Skermanella rosea: one gene and its partner. The protein of the gene in region 1 binds, or shares a complex with, the protein of each later gene. Links are inferred from orthologs where the notes say so. Each region holds a gene or a part of one and is shown in the gene's direction. Other genes may lie near its edges.

The links.
Region 2: the proteins of tsaD (region 1) and tsaE are in contact, whole or in part, in a crystal structure (PDB 6N9A), measured with the Thermotoga maritima proteins. The link is inferred for Skermanella rosea from one-to-one orthologs. Residues at the interface, in WP_004082750.1 of Thermotoga maritima: Cys10, Asp11, Arg49, His50, Leu82, Gly84, Gly135, Gly136, Glu154, Thr155, Leu156, Asp157, Asp158, Ser159, Glu162, Asp165, Lys166, Arg169, Leu170, Tyr175, Lys213, Thr214, Leu217, Tyr218, Gln221, Arg222, Asn324; in WP_004082108.1 of Thermotoga maritima: Leu37, Gly38, Lys46, Lys57, Val59, Lys60, Ser61, Thr63, Phe64, Thr65, Leu66, Met67, Val69, Pro71, Tyr82, Arg83, Leu84, Asp86, Asp88, Phe89, Asp93, Ile128, Asp130, Glu131, Arg134.

What each region holds. Positions count from the first base shown.
Region 1 is NZ_CP086111.1:5,995,755-6,004,468, reverse strand. The notes cover bases 5,788-8,714. They hold tsaD (tRNA (adenosine(37)-N6)-threonylcarbamoyltransferase complex transferase subunit TsaD), read left to right. Parts: upstream 5,788-6,679; coding sequence 6,680-7,750; downstream 7,751-8,714. Other genes in these bases: JL101_RS28085 (hypothetical protein), read right to left, coding at 8,089-8,544; JL101_RS28095 (hypothetical protein), read left to right, coding at 6,319-6,669; hemC (hydroxymethylbilane synthase), read right to left, coding at 5,788-6,143. In the rest of the region: JL101_RS28125 (RsmB/NOP family class I SAM-dependent RNA methyltransferase), read right to left, coding at 1-414; JL101_RS28120 (GNAT family N-acetyltransferase), read right to left, coding at 475-978; JL101_RS28115 (heme biosynthesis protein HemY), read right to left, coding at 1,081-2,550; JL101_RS28110 (COG4223 family protein), read right to left, coding at 2,550-4,301; JL101_RS28105 (uroporphyrinogen-III synthase), read right to left, coding at 4,418-5,191; more of hemC, read right to left, coding at 5,199-5,787.
Region 2 is NZ_CP086111.1:1,701,944-1,710,548, reverse strand. Bases 2,345-5,162 are described here. They hold tsaE (tRNA (adenosine(37)-N6)-threonylcarbamoyltransferase complex ATPase subunit type 1 TsaE), read left to right. Parts: upstream 2,345-3,415; coding sequence 3,416-3,910; downstream 3,911-5,162. Other genes in these bases: JL101_RS07855 (nucleotidyltransferase family protein), read left to right, coding at 4,941-5,162; JL101_RS07860 (aminoglycoside phosphotransferase family protein), read left to right, coding at 3,907-4,941; JL101_RS07870 (NAD(P)/FAD-dependent oxidoreductase), read right to left, coding at 2,345-3,297. In the rest of the region: signal recognition particle-docking protein FtsY, read left to right, coding at 1-519; JL101_RS07880 (AMP nucleosidase), read left to right, coding at 527-2,038; JL101_RS07875 (hypothetical protein), read right to left, coding at 2,049-2,210; more of JL101_RS07870, read right to left, coding at 2,275-2,344; more of JL101_RS07855, read left to right, coding at 5,163-5,669; double-strand break repair protein AddB, read left to right, coding at 5,866-8,605. UniProt on the Escherichia coli protein: Required for the formation of a threonylcarbamoyl group on adenosine at position 37 (t(6)A37) in tRNAs that read codons beginning with adenine.

The sequences.
Region 1 (8,714 bases):
CTGCTTCTTCGCCTGGTCGGCGCCCTCGCGGGCGACCCGGCGCAGCACGGCGTTGATCAGGCCCTTGTAATGGCTGAGCCCGCGCTGTTCCGCCGCGGCCACCGAGGTGTCGACCGCGGCGTGCGGCGGCGTGTCGAGGAACACGAGCTGGGCCGTGCCGAGCCGCAGGATGTCGAGGACGCCGGCGCGGACCGGGTCGGGCTTGGTCAGGGCCGCCGACACCAGGGCGTCGATCTGTCCCAGGCGGCGCAGGACGGTCGCCACCATCAGCCTTACGAAGGCGCGGTCGCGCGGCTCCAGGGCGTCCAGCCCCTCGTGCGCGTCGAACGCATCGTCGAGCGGGATCTTCTTGCGCAGCACCGACTCGAGCAGGTCGAGGGCGGCGTTGCGGGATGCCAGCGTGCTGTCGGTCATGCCGCGCGGTTTAGCGCGCGGAGGGGGGCTTGTCGAATCGGAAAAGGCTCGGGGGCGGGTCTAAGCCGGGACGAGCGCCTTCCGGAAAATCACCTTGTCCTCGTCGGCTTGGTAGAAGTCCCGTATCCGGCCTTCCTCCTCGTAGCCGCACTTGCGGTAGAACGCCCGCGTGCGCTCGAAATCCGGAAGTCCCGAAGTCTCCACCAGAAGCAGGCGCTCGCCCCGTATCGCCAGTATCCGTTCGATGTGGCGCAGCAGGGCGGCACCGCGCCCCTGCCCTTGGCAGTCGGGATGTACGGCGATCAGGTACAGGTTCCAGGTTCCCGCGGTCATCCGCTCGGGCGCGTAGTAGGCGACCGCTACCGGCCCATTGTCGTCGTCGGCAAGCCAAGCGTCGTCGCCGGCATCGCCGTTGAGATAGCCGGCCATCATCTCGTCCAGCATGCCCGAGGGAAACAGGCCGTTCGCATCGATGATCGCCTTGAGGGCCGTGAGGTCGTCGGGCGTAGCGGGCCGGATCGTGCCGGAATGATGCGAGGGGCGGGTCTGCTTCACGGCGATCATCTCTTGAACCTCCCGACCGATAGAGCGCCGGCAGAGGCAGTGCTGAGGGCCAGAACGAGAAGAGCCGCCACGCGGCGGCTCTCCAGGCTTGACAGGACGTTCCTAACCCGCAGCCGGTTGCGGCTGCTGCGCCGTGGTTCCCTGCTGTGTTCCCTGCGGCGGAGCGGCCGCCGGCGTATCCTCCGGCTGCTGCACCACCGTCGTCGTGGTCGCCGGCTGGGGCGAAGCGGGGGACTCGGAGGGCTTCGCGGGCGGCAGGCGGTGGGGTTCGGCGATCTGGATGGCAACGCTAGGGAGCTTCCATTCCATGCTGTCGAAGGCGCCGCACTGGCCGCAGAGGCTGCGCCAGGACTTTGACAGGGTGCCGCATTCCTTGCAGACCCAGATCGGGTCCGGCTCGGCGTTGGCGGCCTTGGCCAGCCAGTCGCGGGCGGCGGCGATGTCGCCGTGCTCCGCCTCGGCCAGTTCGGCCAGCATGCGGTAGACCCGGTCGCTCGGACGCTCCGCCAGCGCCTTGCTCAGGTGGTTGCGGGCCTCGCCCCACAGCTTGGCGGCCATGGCGGCGCGGGCCAGGGCCACATGTCCCTCCAGGTCGTTGGGCACCATCGACTGGAGCCGCTCGAACCGCTTGACCTGGGCCAGCGGGTCGCTGTCCGGGCTGATGTCGCGGTAGGCGTCGGCCAGTTCGGGATGCGGCCGGGTGCTCCAGGCCTTCTCGATCACCTTGCCGGCCTTGCGGTGCTTGCCGGTGCGGGCCAGCAGGCGGGCCAGGCGCGAGGCGGCCGGCGGGAACGCGGGTTCCAGCTTGGCGGCGGCCTGGGCGTGGCGCAGGGCATCGTCGTGATGCCCCTCCAGCTCGGCCTCGTAGCTGCGTTCCAGCAACAGGGCGGCGCGGTGGTGCCGGCCGGCCTCCGCCGGGAAGGCACCCGACTTCATGCCGTCGAGCAGGGTCTGCTCGGCCCGGCCCCACTGGGCGGCCCGGGTCTCCAGGTCGAACAGGGTGGTGAGCACCCACGGCGTCTGCGGCTGGAGAGACTTGGCCCGGCGGGCCAGCTGCAGCGCCTCGGTCTGGTTGCCGTCCCGGATCGCCTGGGTCAGCAGGCCGCGCACGCCGAGGAAGGCCGTCTCCGGCCGTTCCAGCATGGTCTGGAAATAGCGTTCCGCCGCCTTCTCGTCGCCGTTCAGCTGGGCGGCCTGGGCCGACAGCAGCATGGTCAGCGGCGGGTCGCGCAGCATGGTGTCGGCCTCGCGGGCATAGCGCCGCGCGCCGGCGGCGTCGCCGGCCGCCACCGCGACCATGCCGCGGGTCAGCGCCCGGTAGCCACGCTCGCGCTTGCGTGCCCGGCTGCGGCGGCCGAAGGCCCCCGGCGCGCCGCGGACGCCTCGATACAGCCGGTAGGCCAGCGCCACGATCGCGATGATCGCCACCGTCACCAGCAGCAGCATGGCGAAGGACGTGTTGATGACGTAGCCCTGCCAGTCGATCGTGACCGCGCCGGGGTTTTCGACGAGATAGATGGCGATCGCGACGACGATCGCCAGCTTGATCAGGAACCAGATGGCGCGGGTCATTATTGGTTGCCTCCGGCGGAGCCCGCCAGGCGGGCGATGGCCTGGCCGGTCAGCAGCGCGCCGGCCTCGTTGGCGGCGAGGCGCGCCTTGGCGTCCTCGATCCAGGGCTGGGCCACCTTGGCCGGCTCGCCGGTCAGGGACTCGAGCTCCTTGACGGCCTCGTCCAGGCGGCCGGACTTCAGGTTGCGCTCCGCCCGGGCGGTGACCGCGTCGGCGCCGCTGCCTTCGATCTCGCCGGCGGTCCGCCGGACGCTGACCAGGGAGGAGGCGGTCGAGAGCGCCTTGTCCCACCATTGGCCGCCTTCGCCGCTGGCGAGCACCCCGGCGCGGACGATCTCGCCCGCGACGTCGGAGAACCGCTCGTTCAGTTGCGCCTCGGTCGGGATCCCGTCGGCGGCATGGGGCTCGATCGCGCCGAGCGCCTGCACCACCTGCGGATCCTGCAGGTTGACCGCGCGCACCGCGGACAGTTCGGACGCGAACGGCCGCGAGCTCTGGAGCGCCGCGCGGAGCTGGCCGGCAGCGAGCACCAGGGCCTGGGCCTTGCTTTCCTGGGCCTGGCGCAGGGTCAGCGTCTCGGCCACCTGGGCGGCGCGGTTCGAGGTGTTGTTGATCTCCTGGGCGAGGCGGTTGGCCTCCTGCTCCAGCCCGGCGACGCTGCTGCGCAGCTGCGCGATGGCCTGCGCCTGCTGCTGGTCGAGCGTGCCGACGCGGCCTTCGAGCTGCTGCACCCGGTCGCGGACCTGGGAGAGTGCCTGGAGCTGCTGCTCCAGGGGAGCGACGCGGGCGTCGAGGGCCTGGCGGTCGACGCCCGGCTGCGGCTGGGGCCGCTGCTCCAGCGCGCCGATCCGGCCGGCGAGTTGCTGGACGCGGTCCTGCACGATCGCTTCGACCTGGGCCTGGTCGAGGCCGGCCGGACCGGACTGCTCCGGCTGCTGCTGCGACTGCGCCTGGGACACTTCGGACAGGCGCTGCTCGAGTTGCGAAATCCGCTCGTTCAGCGGCGCGGTATCCGTGCCGCGCGACGCCAGCTCCTGGACCCGCTGTTCGAGCGCGGAGATCTGCTGGGAAGCACCGGTGTCGGCGCCGGTGCGCGGCGGCCAGATCTGCGGGATGACCTGCGGTCCCCACTGGGGCGCGGTGACGGCCGCCCCGGTGCCGGCCAGCGCCAGCAGGATGGCGAAGGTCGCGAGGCCCTTGCCGCCGCCGGACGTCCGGGCGGGTTCGGACGTGCGGACCGGCTCTTGGTCGTGATGGGTCGGCTCAGCCATGGTCCTGGTCGCGGTTTCTGTTTCGGGCTCGGTCGAGGTGTCGGCGGGCCGCTCGTAGCTGCGCGGGCTGCTCCAAGGCGTGGCCGAGGGAGTCCCGGCCGCCGGCGTGTCGGCGGCGGAGGGCTCCGGCGCGATGATGCCGGCGGGCGTCGTCTCGTCCGCTGCGCGATCTTCGACCGTGCGATCCTCGCTGGTGCGCTCGTCGGCCGGGGCGGCCGCGTCGAGCTCGGCCTGGTCCAGCGACACGTTGTGGCGGCCGGCGGCGGCGAGCAGGTCGGGATGGCGCGCGCTGGGGATCGCTCCGCGCTTCTTCCATCCCTGGACCGTCGTGACCGGCATGCCCAGCTTGTGGGCCATAGGGCGGATGCCGCCGAACTTCTCGATGATGCGCTCGGCTGCGGAGCCGGTCGGGTTGGTGCCGTCGGACGGATCCGGCACGGTCGGGTCGTTATCCGATTGGTCGGGGGGACGGGGACTCATGAGCGGCCTTCTCGTATTCCCTGGGGGCGTTTATCGTTGGCGGTTATTCGTCTGACTGTTCTTGCACTTGGTTCCGGTCCGGGGTTGGGATCCGGTCCGGGGTCCAACCGACGTTTTCAATCCGGCTGGGAAAGGGTCCTGGCGGGTGCGAGGAGATCAAGCAGAGCCGCCTGATCCGGCCGGCGTGCGATGAGGATGTCGCGCCACCCCACCGTACGCACCGCCGTACCGACCGCTTCGCTCAGGCAGAAAGCCAGGATTTCTCCGAGCCGATCGGCCAGCCCCGCCTTCTGAACAACCTTAACAAAGCTTTGCGCCGACCGGGGAGAGAAAAACAGGACTGCGTCGATTGTACCTGCGTACAGCGCTTCCACCGTCCCGGGCAGCAGCCCGGTCACCGGCTCGGCCGCGTACAGCACTTCGCGCTCCACCGTGAAGCCGGCCCGGCCGAGATCCCCGGCAAGGTCGCCGGCCACGGCGCTGCCGGCGGCATGGTACAGCCGTCCGGCCGCGGGATCGAGACGGTCGGCCACCAGCCGGGCGAGGCTGCCGACATCACCCCGGGCGCTTTCGACCCGGACGAAGCCGGCCTCCCGGGCGCATCGGGCGGTGGCGTCCCCGACGGCCAGTGCCGGCAGGTCGCGCCTGGCCGTACGCGCTGCGGTTGCTCGTACGCCGTTGGCGCTCGTGAACAGGAGGGCCTGTACGCCGTCCAGCTCCAGCGGCGGGCCGGGCAGGTTCCGGATTTCGAGCAGCGGCTGGACCACCGGCTCGAAGCCGCGCCCGCGCAGTTCCGAGGCGAGCGCCTCGGAATCCTCGCGCGGGCGCGTGATCAGGATGCGCCGCGGTCCGGCGGGAAGAGATCCCGTGCGTTGGGGCTGCCCGGTCACGGTCCGCTCACGGCACGAAGAAGTCCGGCGGCATCAGGCTTTTCAGCTCCTCCCCGGCGTCGCGGCCCATGGCGAGGGCGTCGGCCGCGGTTCCCCGGCGCGCCGTGCCGAGAATCTGTTTGCCGGCGGGATCGGCCACCAGCGCGTCGAGCGTCAAGGTGCCGGCCTCGTCGAGCCGGGCCAGCGCCGCGATCGGCGTGCGGCAGGATCCGTCGAGCGACGCCAGCAGCGCCCGCTCCGCCGAGACCCGGACCATGGTGGCCTCGCAGTTGAGCGGCGCCAGCAGCGCGTTGGTCACGTCGTCGTCCGCCCGGGTCTCGATGCCGATGGCGCCCTGCGCCACGGCGGGCAGCATGACGTCGGGCTCGATCACCGAGGTGATCCGGTCGGTCATGTCGAGCCGCTTCAGGCCGGCGAGCGCCAGCAGGGTCGCGTCGACCTCGCCGTCGGCCAGCTTGCGCAGCCGCGTCTCCACGTTGCCCCGGATCGGCACCACCTTCAGGTCGGGCCGCCGCGCCAGCACCTGGGCCTGGCGGCGCAGGCTCGCGGTGCCGACCACGGCGCCTTCCGGCAGGTCGTCGATATGGGCGGCGACGTTGGAGAAGAAGGCGTCGCGCGGGTCCTCGCGCGGCAGCAGGCAGCGGATCTCCAGCCCGTCGGGCAGCCAGGTCGGCACGTCCTTCATGGAATGGACCGCAAGGTCGATCGACCCGGCGACCAGCGCCTCCTCGATCTCCTTGGTGAAGAGACCCTTGCCGCCCGCCTCCATCAGGGTACGGTCCTGGATGCGGTCGCCGGTGGTTCTGATCACCACGATCTCGATCGCGTCGGGAGCCGCCAGCGCGGCGTGGGCCGCGGCCAGGCGGGCGCGGGTCTGGTGGGCCTGCGCCAGCGCCAGGGGGCTGCCGCGCGTGCCGATACGGACGGGGCCGGTTCGCACAGGGATGCTCATGATTTTTCTTTAGGACGTTACGGACCGCTGCGGAAGTCCCCACATGGGCCTGGACGGCGCAAGTGGAAAGTCCGTTGGTATAGGGGCTTTTACGCTGTATGTCTCGATGTCCCGTCGCTGCGGTGCGATGGGATCGCGTTGCCGCGGTGCGGCGCGGCTGGTGGAGAGGCGACGGATGATCACGGAACGCAGGCAGGTGATTTTCTCGAACGACGCGGTACGCGAGGCGGTCCGGCTTTTCTCGGCCGTGCATCCGGACAAGATGCCGCATGGGCAGGTCCGGCGGGTCTGGACGGCGACCGAGCCGGAGCTTCAGCTGTTCGTGCAGATCGAGCAGATCGGCGCCCGCAAGCTTCACGAACTGCGGTTCGGCCAGGGCGAGATCGCCGCCTTCCTGATCCTGTTCTGCCGCAAGAACAAGATCCCGCTGCCCCGGTCGTCCGAGAAGTTCCTGGAAGTCGAGAACGGCTGCCTTTCGCTGGTCATCACCAAGCAGATCCTGACCGAAACCCTGACCCGAACCTGATCGCATCCGAATGATAGTTCTTGGCATCGAGACGAGCTGCGACGAGACGGCCGCCGCCGTCGTCACCGACCGGCGCGAGATCCTGGGCGACGTCGTGCTGTCCCAGCTCTCCGACCATCACCCCTATGGCGGCGTCGTGCCCGAGATCGCCGCCCGCGCCCACCTGGACCACCTGGACGGCCTGGTCCGCCGCGCCATGGACGAGGCGGGCATCGGCTTCGACCGGCTCGACGGCGTCGCCGCGACCGGCGGGCCGGGACTGATCGGCGGGGTGATCGTCGGCGTGATGACCGCCAAGGCGATCGCCGCCGTGCGCGGCCTGCCCTTCGTCGCGGTCAACCACCTGGAAGGCCACGCCCTGACCGCGCGGCTGACCGACCCGGCGCCGGAAGGCCTGGCCTTTCCTTATCTGCTGCTGCTGGTGTCGGGCGGCCATTGCCAGATCCTGGCGGTCGAGGGGGTCGGACGCTACCGGCGGCTCGGCACCACGATCGACGACGCGGTCGGCGAGGCGTTCGACAAGGCGGCCAAGCTGATGGGCCTGGGCTATCCCGGCGGGCCGCTGCTGGAACGGGCGGCGGAGGGCGGCGATCCCGCGCGGTTCGAGCTGCCGCGCCCGATGAAGGGGCGACCGGGTTGCGACTTCTCCTTCTCCGGCCTGAAGACGGCGGTGCGCAACCGCCTGGACGAACTGCCGCCCGGCCCGCTCGATCCGGCCGACGTCCAGGACCTCGCCGCCGGGTTCCAGGCCGCCGTCGGCGACGTGATGGTCGATCGCTGCGCCCGCGCCATGGCCCGGTTCCGCGCCGAGCACCCGACCGGCGACACTCTGGTGGTGGCGGGCGGCGTCGCGGCCAACAAGTACCTGCGCGCCCGGCTGACCGCCCTGGCGGACAAGCAGGGGTTCCGTTTCCAGGCGCCGCCGATGCGGTTGTGCACCGACAATGCGGTGATGATCGCCTGGGCTGGGCTGGAACGGCTCAGGCTCGGCCAGTCCGACGGCCTCGATTTCGCGCCCCGCCCCCGCTGGCCGCTCGACCCGACCGCCCGGAAGCCGGAGGGCAAGGGCGCCAAGGCGTGAAGGCCTCGCCCGGCTTGGCCCGCTTATTCATCATGTCCCCGGACGTAAGGCCTTTACCGATTGAACGTCTATGATGTTCAGATCGCCTTCATGCGAGGAGCCGTCGCAGAGAGTGACAGCCCCCGTCGGCCTCATCCGCTCATACCGATAAATGATGGAAATGATCTCGTTTTCGAAGCCGGTATGCCGGGACACTATGCAATAGGTCTCATTATCCCTGGAGGCGATTCGGTCCGGTTCTTCAGGAGAGCGTATGATTTGTGATATTGCGGAAAGCAGCCCCTGAACCTGCCGATGATTGAGAGACTGCAAAGGACGAAGCTTCAGTACCGTCGGAGTCATTCCCGGGAAAGTCCAGACCGATCACCAAGAAACGCCTGCCAAGCTTCATCGCACGCCTGGCGCAGATCCCGATCGCCGGGTTCCCGTGGGTGGATTTCCGGCTCGGTCATCCTCCCGGCGACAGCTTGGCTCGGGCGTGGTTGGAAAAACAGGAAGTCGATCGAAGAAAAACCAGGATCGTTCTCGGTGGAATCATCCATCACGCCTGAGTGACGATCCAGCCGTGCCGAAAAATCTTCCCAGGCTTCGCCCGCCGCACGGCGCAGCAAAAGTTCTTCGGGTTCTCGCGGACGCAATTCCGGATGGATCACCTCGCAAGCACCGATCCAGCTCGATTGAACGAAACCTTTCCAGGTTTCGGAGAGCCGGAATGCACTTCCGCCGGTTAGAACCTCCGCCGGATCAAGGCGAACGGTGTCTGACCCCCCGACGGTGATGCGTACCGATGCCATGACGATGATCCTTCGAGCCAAGTCGCCCCCAATTTATCCGAAATCGTGCGGAAGCGCCAGCACCCTCCCATCGTATGCGCCTGGGCGAAGCGGACCCGGCGATCCGAGCAACCCGGTTGCCATCCCGGCGCCGCTCCCGTAATGACTGCGCCGTCCGCCACCAGGGGAAT
Region 2 (8,605 bases), 4.3 Mb from region 1 along the record:
ATCGCCGCCGGCGACACCTTCCGCGCCGCGGCGGTCCAGCAGCTCCAGGTCTGGGGCGAACGCTCCGGCTGCCCCGTGATCGCCAAGGAGACCGGCGCCGACGCCGCCGGCCTCGCCTTCGACGCGCTGGAGCGGGCGCGGCGCGAGAAGACCGACGTGCTGCTGATCGACACGGCGGGGCGGCTCCAGAACAAGGCCAACCTGATGGCCGAGCTCCAGAAGATCATCCGCGTCGTGAAGAAGCTCGATCCCGAGGCGCCCCATTCGGTCCTGCTGGTGCTCGACGCCACGACCGGCCAGAATGCGCACTCGCAGGTCGAGGTGTTCCGGGAGATGGTCAGCGTGAACGGGCTGATCCTGACCAAGCTGGACGGTTCGGCGCGCGGCGGCGTCCTGGTGGCCCTGGCGGAGAAGTACAAGCTGCCGGTCCACTATATCGGCGTCGGCGAGAGCATAGAGGACATGCGCCCCTTCGAGGCGGGCTCCTTCGCCCGCTCCCTGATGGGTCTTGAATCTTGAGGTAACGATGCAGAACTCGTACAGCCATATCGGCCTTCCCTTCGCGGCGGAACACTTCACCGATCCCGCCGCGGCGGTCGATCGGGTGCGCGAGATCTACGAGGCGAACACCGCCTACCTGCGCGACTGCTTCGGCCGCTTCGCCAAGGGCGAGGAGATGCAGCAACGCGTCCACGCCTGCTACCCGTTCCTGCGCGTCCATACCGACACCAGCACGCGGGTCGACACCCGGCTGTCCTACGGCTTCGTCGCCGGTCCCGGCACCTACGCCACCACGCTGACCCGCCCCGACCTGTTCCACAACTATTACCTGGAGCAGTTCGAGCTGCTGCGCCGCAACCATGGCGTGGTGCTGGAGGTCGGCGTCAGCCGGCAGCCGATCCCGGTCCATTTCGCCTTTCCCGAGGGACTGCACGTCGAGGGCGACCTGACACCGGAACGGCTCGGCCGGATGCGCGACAGCTTCGACCTGCCCGACCTGTCGCAGATGGACGACAGCATCGTCAACGGAACCCACCGGCTGGCGGCCGACGAGCCGGAGCCGTTGGCGCTGTTCACCGGGCCGCGGGTTGATTATTCGCTGCACCGGCTGAAGCACTACACCGCGACCGCGCCGGAGCATTTCCAGAACTTCGTCCTGTTCACCAACTACCAATTCTATATCGACGAGTTCATCCGCCTCGGCATGGAGGTGATGTCGCCGACCGACGATCCGGAGCAGCAGGCCTACCGCCGCCAGTACACCGCCTTCGTCGAGCCTGGCGACTTCGTCATCCCCAACCAGAACCTGGGTCCGGCCGACCCGCAGGGGACTCGCGTAGGCCGCCTGCCGCAGATGCCGGCCTACCACCTGAAGCGCCCGGACGGCTCCGGGATCACCATGGTCAATATCGGCGTCGGCCCCAGCAACGCCAAGACGATAACCGACCACATCGCCGTGCTGCGCCCGCATGCCTGGATCATGCTGGGCCACTGCGCCGGCCTGCGCAACACCCAGCGGCTGGGCGACTATGTCCTGGCCCACGGCTATGTGCGCGAGGACCACGTGCTGGACGCCGACCTGCCGATCTGGGTCCCGGTCCCGCCCCTGGCCGAGGTCCAGGTGGCCCTGGAGGCGGCGGTCGGGCAGATCACCGGCCTGACCGGCTATGAATTGAAACGGGTGATGCGGACCGGAACGGTCGCGACCATCGACAACCGGAACTGGGAACTGCGGGACCACAGCGAGATGGTCCAGCGCTTCAGCCAGAGCCGCGCGATCGCGCTGGACATGGAAAGCGCCACCATCGCGGCCAACGGCTTCCGCTTCCGGGTGCCCTACGGGACGCTGCTGTGCGTCTCCGACAAGCCGCTGCACGGCGAGCTGAAGCTGCCGGGCATGGCGAACAATTTCTATCGGAACCAGGTGGACCAGCACCTGAAGATCGGCGTGCTGGCGATGGAGCTTCTTCGGAAAAACGGGCTGGAAAAGCTGCACTCGCGCAAGCTCCGCAGCTTCGCGGAGGCAGCTTTCCAGTAAGGGAGGAAGGTTACTTCTTCCCGCCCTCGGACTCGACGTTCTCCGCCCCCTTCCGGGTGCCGCCGAACTTGTCGGGTCCGCCGGCGTCGGGAGCGTCCGGCTTATGGTGGTTGCCGGTGTTCTGCTGGTCTTCGGTGTGCTTGACCGTCTGTTCGGTATGCGGCTGTTTCATGGTCATCCTCCAGTGCGTGGTAGGACAACAGCTTAAACAGCCAAGGGTTTCGTCCCGTCGCCCGTCAGGCCGCTCCCGGCACCCCCTTGGTGGTCGAGTACTCGAAATGCAGCACCTCGCCCGGATGGACCAGCGGGAAGGCCGAATGGGCGGCCGACGCGGCTTCCGCGAAGCCGGTCAGGATCAGCTTCAGCTTGCCCGGATATGTGGCGATGTCGCCGATCGCGAAGATGCCCGGCGCGCTGGTGGCGCAGGTCGCCTGGTCGATCCGGATATGGTGCTTCTCCAGGTCGAGGCCCCACTCCGCGATCGGCCCCAGGTTCATGGCGAGCCCGAAGAACGGCAGCAGCACGTCGGCGTCCAGCACCTTCTCCTCGCCGTCCAGGGTCGCGACCCGCACGCCGGTCAGCTGGCCGTCGGCTCCCTCCAGCCCGGAGAGCTGGTAGGGCACCACCATCTCGATCCGGCCCTCCCGGGTCAGCTGCTCCATCCGGGCGACGCTTTCCGGGGCGGCGCGGAACTTGGGCCGGCGATGCACCACCATGATCTGCTCCGCGACCTCGGCCAGGCTGATCGCCCAGTCCACGGCGGAGTCGCCGCCGCCGGCGATCACCACCCGCTTGCCGGCATAGTCCATGCGCCGCCGCACCAGGTAATGCACCGACGTGCCCTCGAACCGCTCCAGCCCGTCCAGCGGCGGCCGGTTCGGGCCGAAGGCGCCGACACCCGCCGCGACGATCACCGCGCGGGCGTTGATCCGCGTGCCGGTCGAAGTCTCCACCAGCCAGCGCCCGCCTTCCGCCGGGGTCAGCCCGGTGACCTGCTGGCCCAGGTGGAAGACCGGCCCGAAGGAGGCGCATTGTTCGCTCAGCCGGTCGATCAGGTCGGCCGCGTCAATGGAAGGGTAACCGGGAATGTCGTAAATGGGCTTCTCCGGGTAGAGCGCCGCGCACTGCCCGCCGACCATGTCGAGGGCATCGATCACATGGCATTTCATGCGAAGCATGCCGCATTCGAAGATGGCGAACAGACCAACGGGACCGGCACCGATAATGGCGACATCGGTATGCTGCTCGGGGCTCGACATGGGGACTCCGGAAAAGCTAGGAAGAGTTTTGCACTGCCAGCCCCTCATTAGCGGATTTCCGGGCACGATCAAACCCCCGCCTTCCGCGGGGCCGGGTAAAGGAAGCAAGCGCACGACCATGACGGCACAGCGTCAGCAAGCCCCCTCCGTTGACCTGGTCATCGACCTCGGGGACGAGGCCGCCACGGCGGACCTCGCGCGCCGCGTCGGATCCCTGCTCCGCGCCGGCGACATGGTGGCGCTGCGCGGCGACCTGGGCGCCGGCAAGACGGCGTTCGCCCGCGCGCTGATCCAGTCGCTGGGAGACCCGGACGACGAGGTGCCGAGCCCGACCTTCACCCTGGTCCAGACCTACGACACCCCGGCGGCCCCGGTCTGGCATTTCGACCTCTACCGTCTGGGCGGCCCGGACGAGGTGATCGAGCTCGGCTGGGACGAGGTCCGCTCCGGCGGCATCGCCCTGGTCGAATGGCCCGACCGGCTGGGATCCCTCCTGCCGCCGGAACGGCTCGACATCGCCCTGTCCTTCGGCCCGGAAGCGACCGCGCGCCGCGCCACCCTGACCGGCCACGGCGGCTGGGCCGACCGCCTGGGGAGCCTGGAGCAGCCGTGACCCCCCGCGAAGACACCATCACCGGCTTCCTGGCCGCGCAGGGCTGGGGCGATGCCGACCGCACGGCCCTGGCGGGCGACGCCTCGGCGCGGCGCTACCTCCGCCTCCGCCGCGGTACCGACAGCGCCCTGCTGATGGACTCGCCGAACCCGGCGGAGGACGTGATCCCCTTCGTCGCGATCTCCGGCCTGCTGCAAGGATTCGGCCTCTCGGCGCCGCACATCCTCGCCGGGGAGCCCGAGGCCGGCCTGCTGCTGATCGAGGATTTCGGCGACGCGACCTTCACCCGCCTGATGGACCAGGGCGCCGACCCCGCGGACCTCTACCGCCTGGCGGTGGACGCCCTCGTCGCCCTGCACCGGCGCTTCGACCCCGCCCGGGCAACTCCGCTCGGCCTGCCCCGCTACGACGCCGCCCTGTTCATCGAGCAGGTGATGCTGCTGGCCGACGTCTACGTCCCGGCCGCCCTGGGCCGCGCCGCCACCGCCGAGGAGCGCGCCGACCTGGAGCGGGCCTGGTGGGCGACCGTCCCCGACGCGGTAGGATTCGGCACGTCGCTGATGCACCGCGACTACCATGTGGACAACCTGATGCGGCTCGACGGCCGTCCGGGCGCATCCGCCTGCGGGCTGCTGGACTTCCAGAACGCCGGCCTCGGGCCGATCAGCTACGACCTCGTGTCGCTGCTGGAGGATGCCCGGCGCGACGTTCCGTCCGACTTGGCGGCTGCCATGCTGGGCCATTACCTGGACGCGTTCCCCGGCCTGGACCGCGACGCCTTCCTGCGTTCCTACGCCGTGCTGGGCGCCGTCCGGCACACCCGGATCGTGGCGGTCTTCGCCCGGCTGCATCTCCGCGACGGCCGTTCCGGCTATCTGCGCCACCTGCCCCGCGTCTGGCGCCTGCTGGAGGCGAAGCTGGAGCATCCGGCCCTGGCGCCGGTGCGCGACTGGTTCGACCGCACCCTGCCGCCCCCTGTCCGCGCTCCCCTTTTCAACCCGCCCACCGACCTTTCGAAAGCACCCGAATAATGACGACCCTGACCCACGCCATGGTGCTGGCCGCCGGGCTCGGCCTGCGCATGCGGCCCTTGACGCTGGAACGGCCCAAGCCGCTGATCCCCGTGGCGGGGAAACCCCTGCTCGACCACGCGCTCGACCGCATCGCCGCCGCCGGCATCGGAACCGCCGTCGTGAACACCCACTACAAGGGCGAGATGATCGCGGACCACCTCGCGGGCCGCACGTCCCCCCGCATCGTCCTGTCGCCCGAGGCGGACCTGCTGGAGACCGGCGGCGGCATCCGGCAGGCCCTGCCGCTGCTCGGCACCGACCCGTTCCTGTCGGTCAATTCCGACATCCTGTGGCTCGACGGCCCCACCCCGGCCATCGACCGCCTGACCCGGGCCTGGAACCCGGAGACCATGGACGCCCTGCTGCTGCTCCACCCGGCCGTCGCCGCCTTCGGCTACGACGGCAAGGGCGACTTCCACATGGACCCGCTGGGCCGCCTGACCCGCCGCCGCAGCGGCGAGATCGCCCCCTTCGTCTTCGCCGGCGTCCAGATCCTCAAGCCGGAACTGTTCGCCGACGTGCCATCGGGCGCCTTCTCGACCAACCTGATCTGGGACCGGCTGCTGGAAAGCGAGCGGCTCTACGGGATGCGCCATGACGGCCTGTGGTTCCACGTCGGGACCCCGGCCAGCATCGCCAAGGTGGACGAGCACCTGGAAGTCCGGCCGCACCACAGCGAGTCCTGACGATACCATATCTTGGAAAGATTTGCGTTCCGCGTCCCACCTATAGTAGGGTTTCAAGACTCCTGTAGGTCGGGTAGAGCGCAGCGGCACCCGACGGGCCGGTGCATCCGCGTCGGGTGCCGCTGCGCTCTACCCGACCTACGGTTCTCCAGCACGCCTCCGCCCGACGCACCAGGAACCCACAGGCCCCGGACCCATGGCGCAAGTCTTCAACATCCCCTCGGGCGTACCGTTCGTCGATGCCCTGGCGACCGGCATCCTCGCCCGCGTGGAGGCGGACGGCGGTCCGCTGGCCCTTGCCGGCCATACCGTCCTGCTGCCGACCCGGCGCGCCTGCCGGACCCTGCGCGAAGCCTTCCTCCGCCTCTCCGGCGGCGCTCCCCAGCTCCTGCCGCGCATGAGCCCGCTCGGCGACATCGACGCCGACGAGCTCAGCCTCGCGATCGAGGAGATCCCCGGCCTCGCCGGCGCGCTCGACCTGCCTCCCGCCCTGACCAGCCTGCGCCGCCAGCTCCTCCTGGCCCAGGCCATCCTCAGGAAGGACGGCAAGTCCATCACCGCCGACCAAGCCGCCCGGCTGGCGGCCGACCTCGCCCGCCTGCTCGACCAGGTGCAGACCGAGGGCGTGCCGTTCGACCGGCTCGAAGGGCTGGTGCCGGAGGAATACGCCCAGCACTGGCAGGTCACGCTGGAATTCCTGAAGATCCTGACCCATGTCTGGCCGACCATCCTGGAGCTGGAAGGCGCCATCGACGCCGCCGAGCGGCGCAACCTCGTCCTCAAGGCCCAGGCCGAGGCGTGGCGGGCCAACCCGCCGGCCGGCCCGGTGATCGCCGCCGGCTCGACCGGCACCATCCCGGCGACCGCCGAACTCCTGGCCGTCGTCGCGACCATGCCCAACGGCTGCGTCGTCCTTCCCGGCCTCGACACCGACATGGACGAGACGAGCTGGGACGCGGCGGCGTCCGACGACGGCCACCCCCAGCACGGCATGGCCAGCCTGCTGCGCAAGCTCGACCTGCCGCGCGACCGGGTCGAGCCTTGGGACTGCCCGCTGACCCCCGGCAACCCGGCGCGCACCCGCCTGCTCAGCGAGGCGATGCGGCCCGCGGCGACGACCGAGGCCTGGCGGGGGCTAGACGGCATCGACGAAGGCGCGCTCGACGGCATAACCCGGATCGACTGCCCGACCTCCCAGGAGGAGGCCGCCGTCATCGCCCTGATGATGCGCCAGACGCTGGAAGTCCCCGACCGCACCGCCGCCCTGGTGACGCCCGACCGCAACCTCGCCCGCCGGGTCGCCACCGCGCTGGAGCGCTGGAACATCGCGGTGGACGATTCCGGCGGCCGGCCGCTGGCCGACACCGCCGTCGGCACCTACCTGCGCCTGACCGCCGCCTGCGCGGTCGAACGGGCCGACCCGCTGCCGCTCCTGGCCGTGCTCAAGCACCCGCTGGCGGGCGGCGGGCTCAACCCGCTGTGGTTCCGCACCCAGGCCCGCGACCTGGAACGCGCCGTCCTGCGCGGCCCCCGCCCGGCGCCCGGCTTCCGCGGCCTTCTCGCCGCCCTGGACGAGGCCGAGAACAACCGCTTCGACCGCGGCGGCGACACGAGGCGCGAGCTGGTCCAGTATGTCGAGCACCTGCACGCCATGGCCGCCCCCTTCTTCGACGCCATGGAAGCGCCCGACCCGCAGCCCCCGGCCGAGTGGCTGACCCTGCACGTCGCCTTTGCCGAACGGCTGGCCGCCAGCGATGACCTGTCCGGCCCCGACCGGCTGTGGCGCCACGAGGACGGCGAGGCGGCGGCCGGTTTCGTGAACGAGCTGCGCCAGGCGGCCGGCGACTTCCCGCCGATCGCGGCGTCCCAGTACCCGGCCTTCCTGGAAGCCCTGATGGCGGCCCACGTGGTCCGCCCGCGCTACGGCCGGCACCCGCGCCTCAGCATCCTGGGACTGCTCGAAGCCCGGTTGCAGCATGCCGACGTGATGATCCTCGGCGGCCTCAACGAGGGCACTTGGCCGCCCGATGCCGCCTCCGACCCCTGGCTGTCGCGGCCGATGCGCAAGGCCTTCGGGCTGCCCGTGCCCGAGCGGCTGGTCGGCGTCGCCGCCCATGATTTCGTCCAGGCCGCAGGCGGCGCCCGGGTGGTCCTGTCCCGCGCCGAGCGGGTGGACGGCACGCCGACCGTGCCGTCCCGCTGGCTGCTGCGACTCGACACCGTGCTGCGCGGCCTGGACCTGAACGGCATCATCGAGATGGAGACGGAGCAGTGGCTGTCCTGGGTCGACCAGCTCGACCGGCCCGACGCCGTCCGCCCGCTCCCGGCGCCCGAGCCGCGCCCGCCGCTCTCCGCCCGCCCGCGCAGCCTGTCGGTCACCGAGATCGAGACCTGGATGCGCGATCCCTACGCGATCTACGCCCGCCGGATCCTGAAGCTGGAGGCGCTGGAGCCGATCGCCGCCGATCCGGGAGCTTCCGAGCGCGGCCAGTTCATCCACCAGGCGCTGGACGCCTTCACCAAGACCTATCCCAGCGCCCTGCCCGGCGCGGCGGTCGAGAAACTGACCGAGCTGGGCCGCGACGCCTTCGGCAAGCTGCTGAGCCAGCCCGAGGTCTGGGCCTTCTGGTGGCCCCGCTTCGAGCGGGTCGCCGCCTGGTTCATCCAGTTCGAGACGGAGCGCCGCCGCACGGTCCGCCCCCTGGCGACCGAAATCAAGGGCAAGCTGGAGCTGGAAGGCCCCGCCGGCCCCTTCACGCTGCGCGCCAAGGCCGACCGCATCGACAAGCTGCCCGACGGCGGCCTCGCCATCATCGACTACAAGACCGGCACGCCCCCGTCGAACCTGGAGGTCGCCCTGGGTTTCGCGCCCCAGTTGCCGCTGGAAGCCGTCATGGCGGCTGCCGGCGGGTTCGAGACGGTGGACGCAGCTCCGG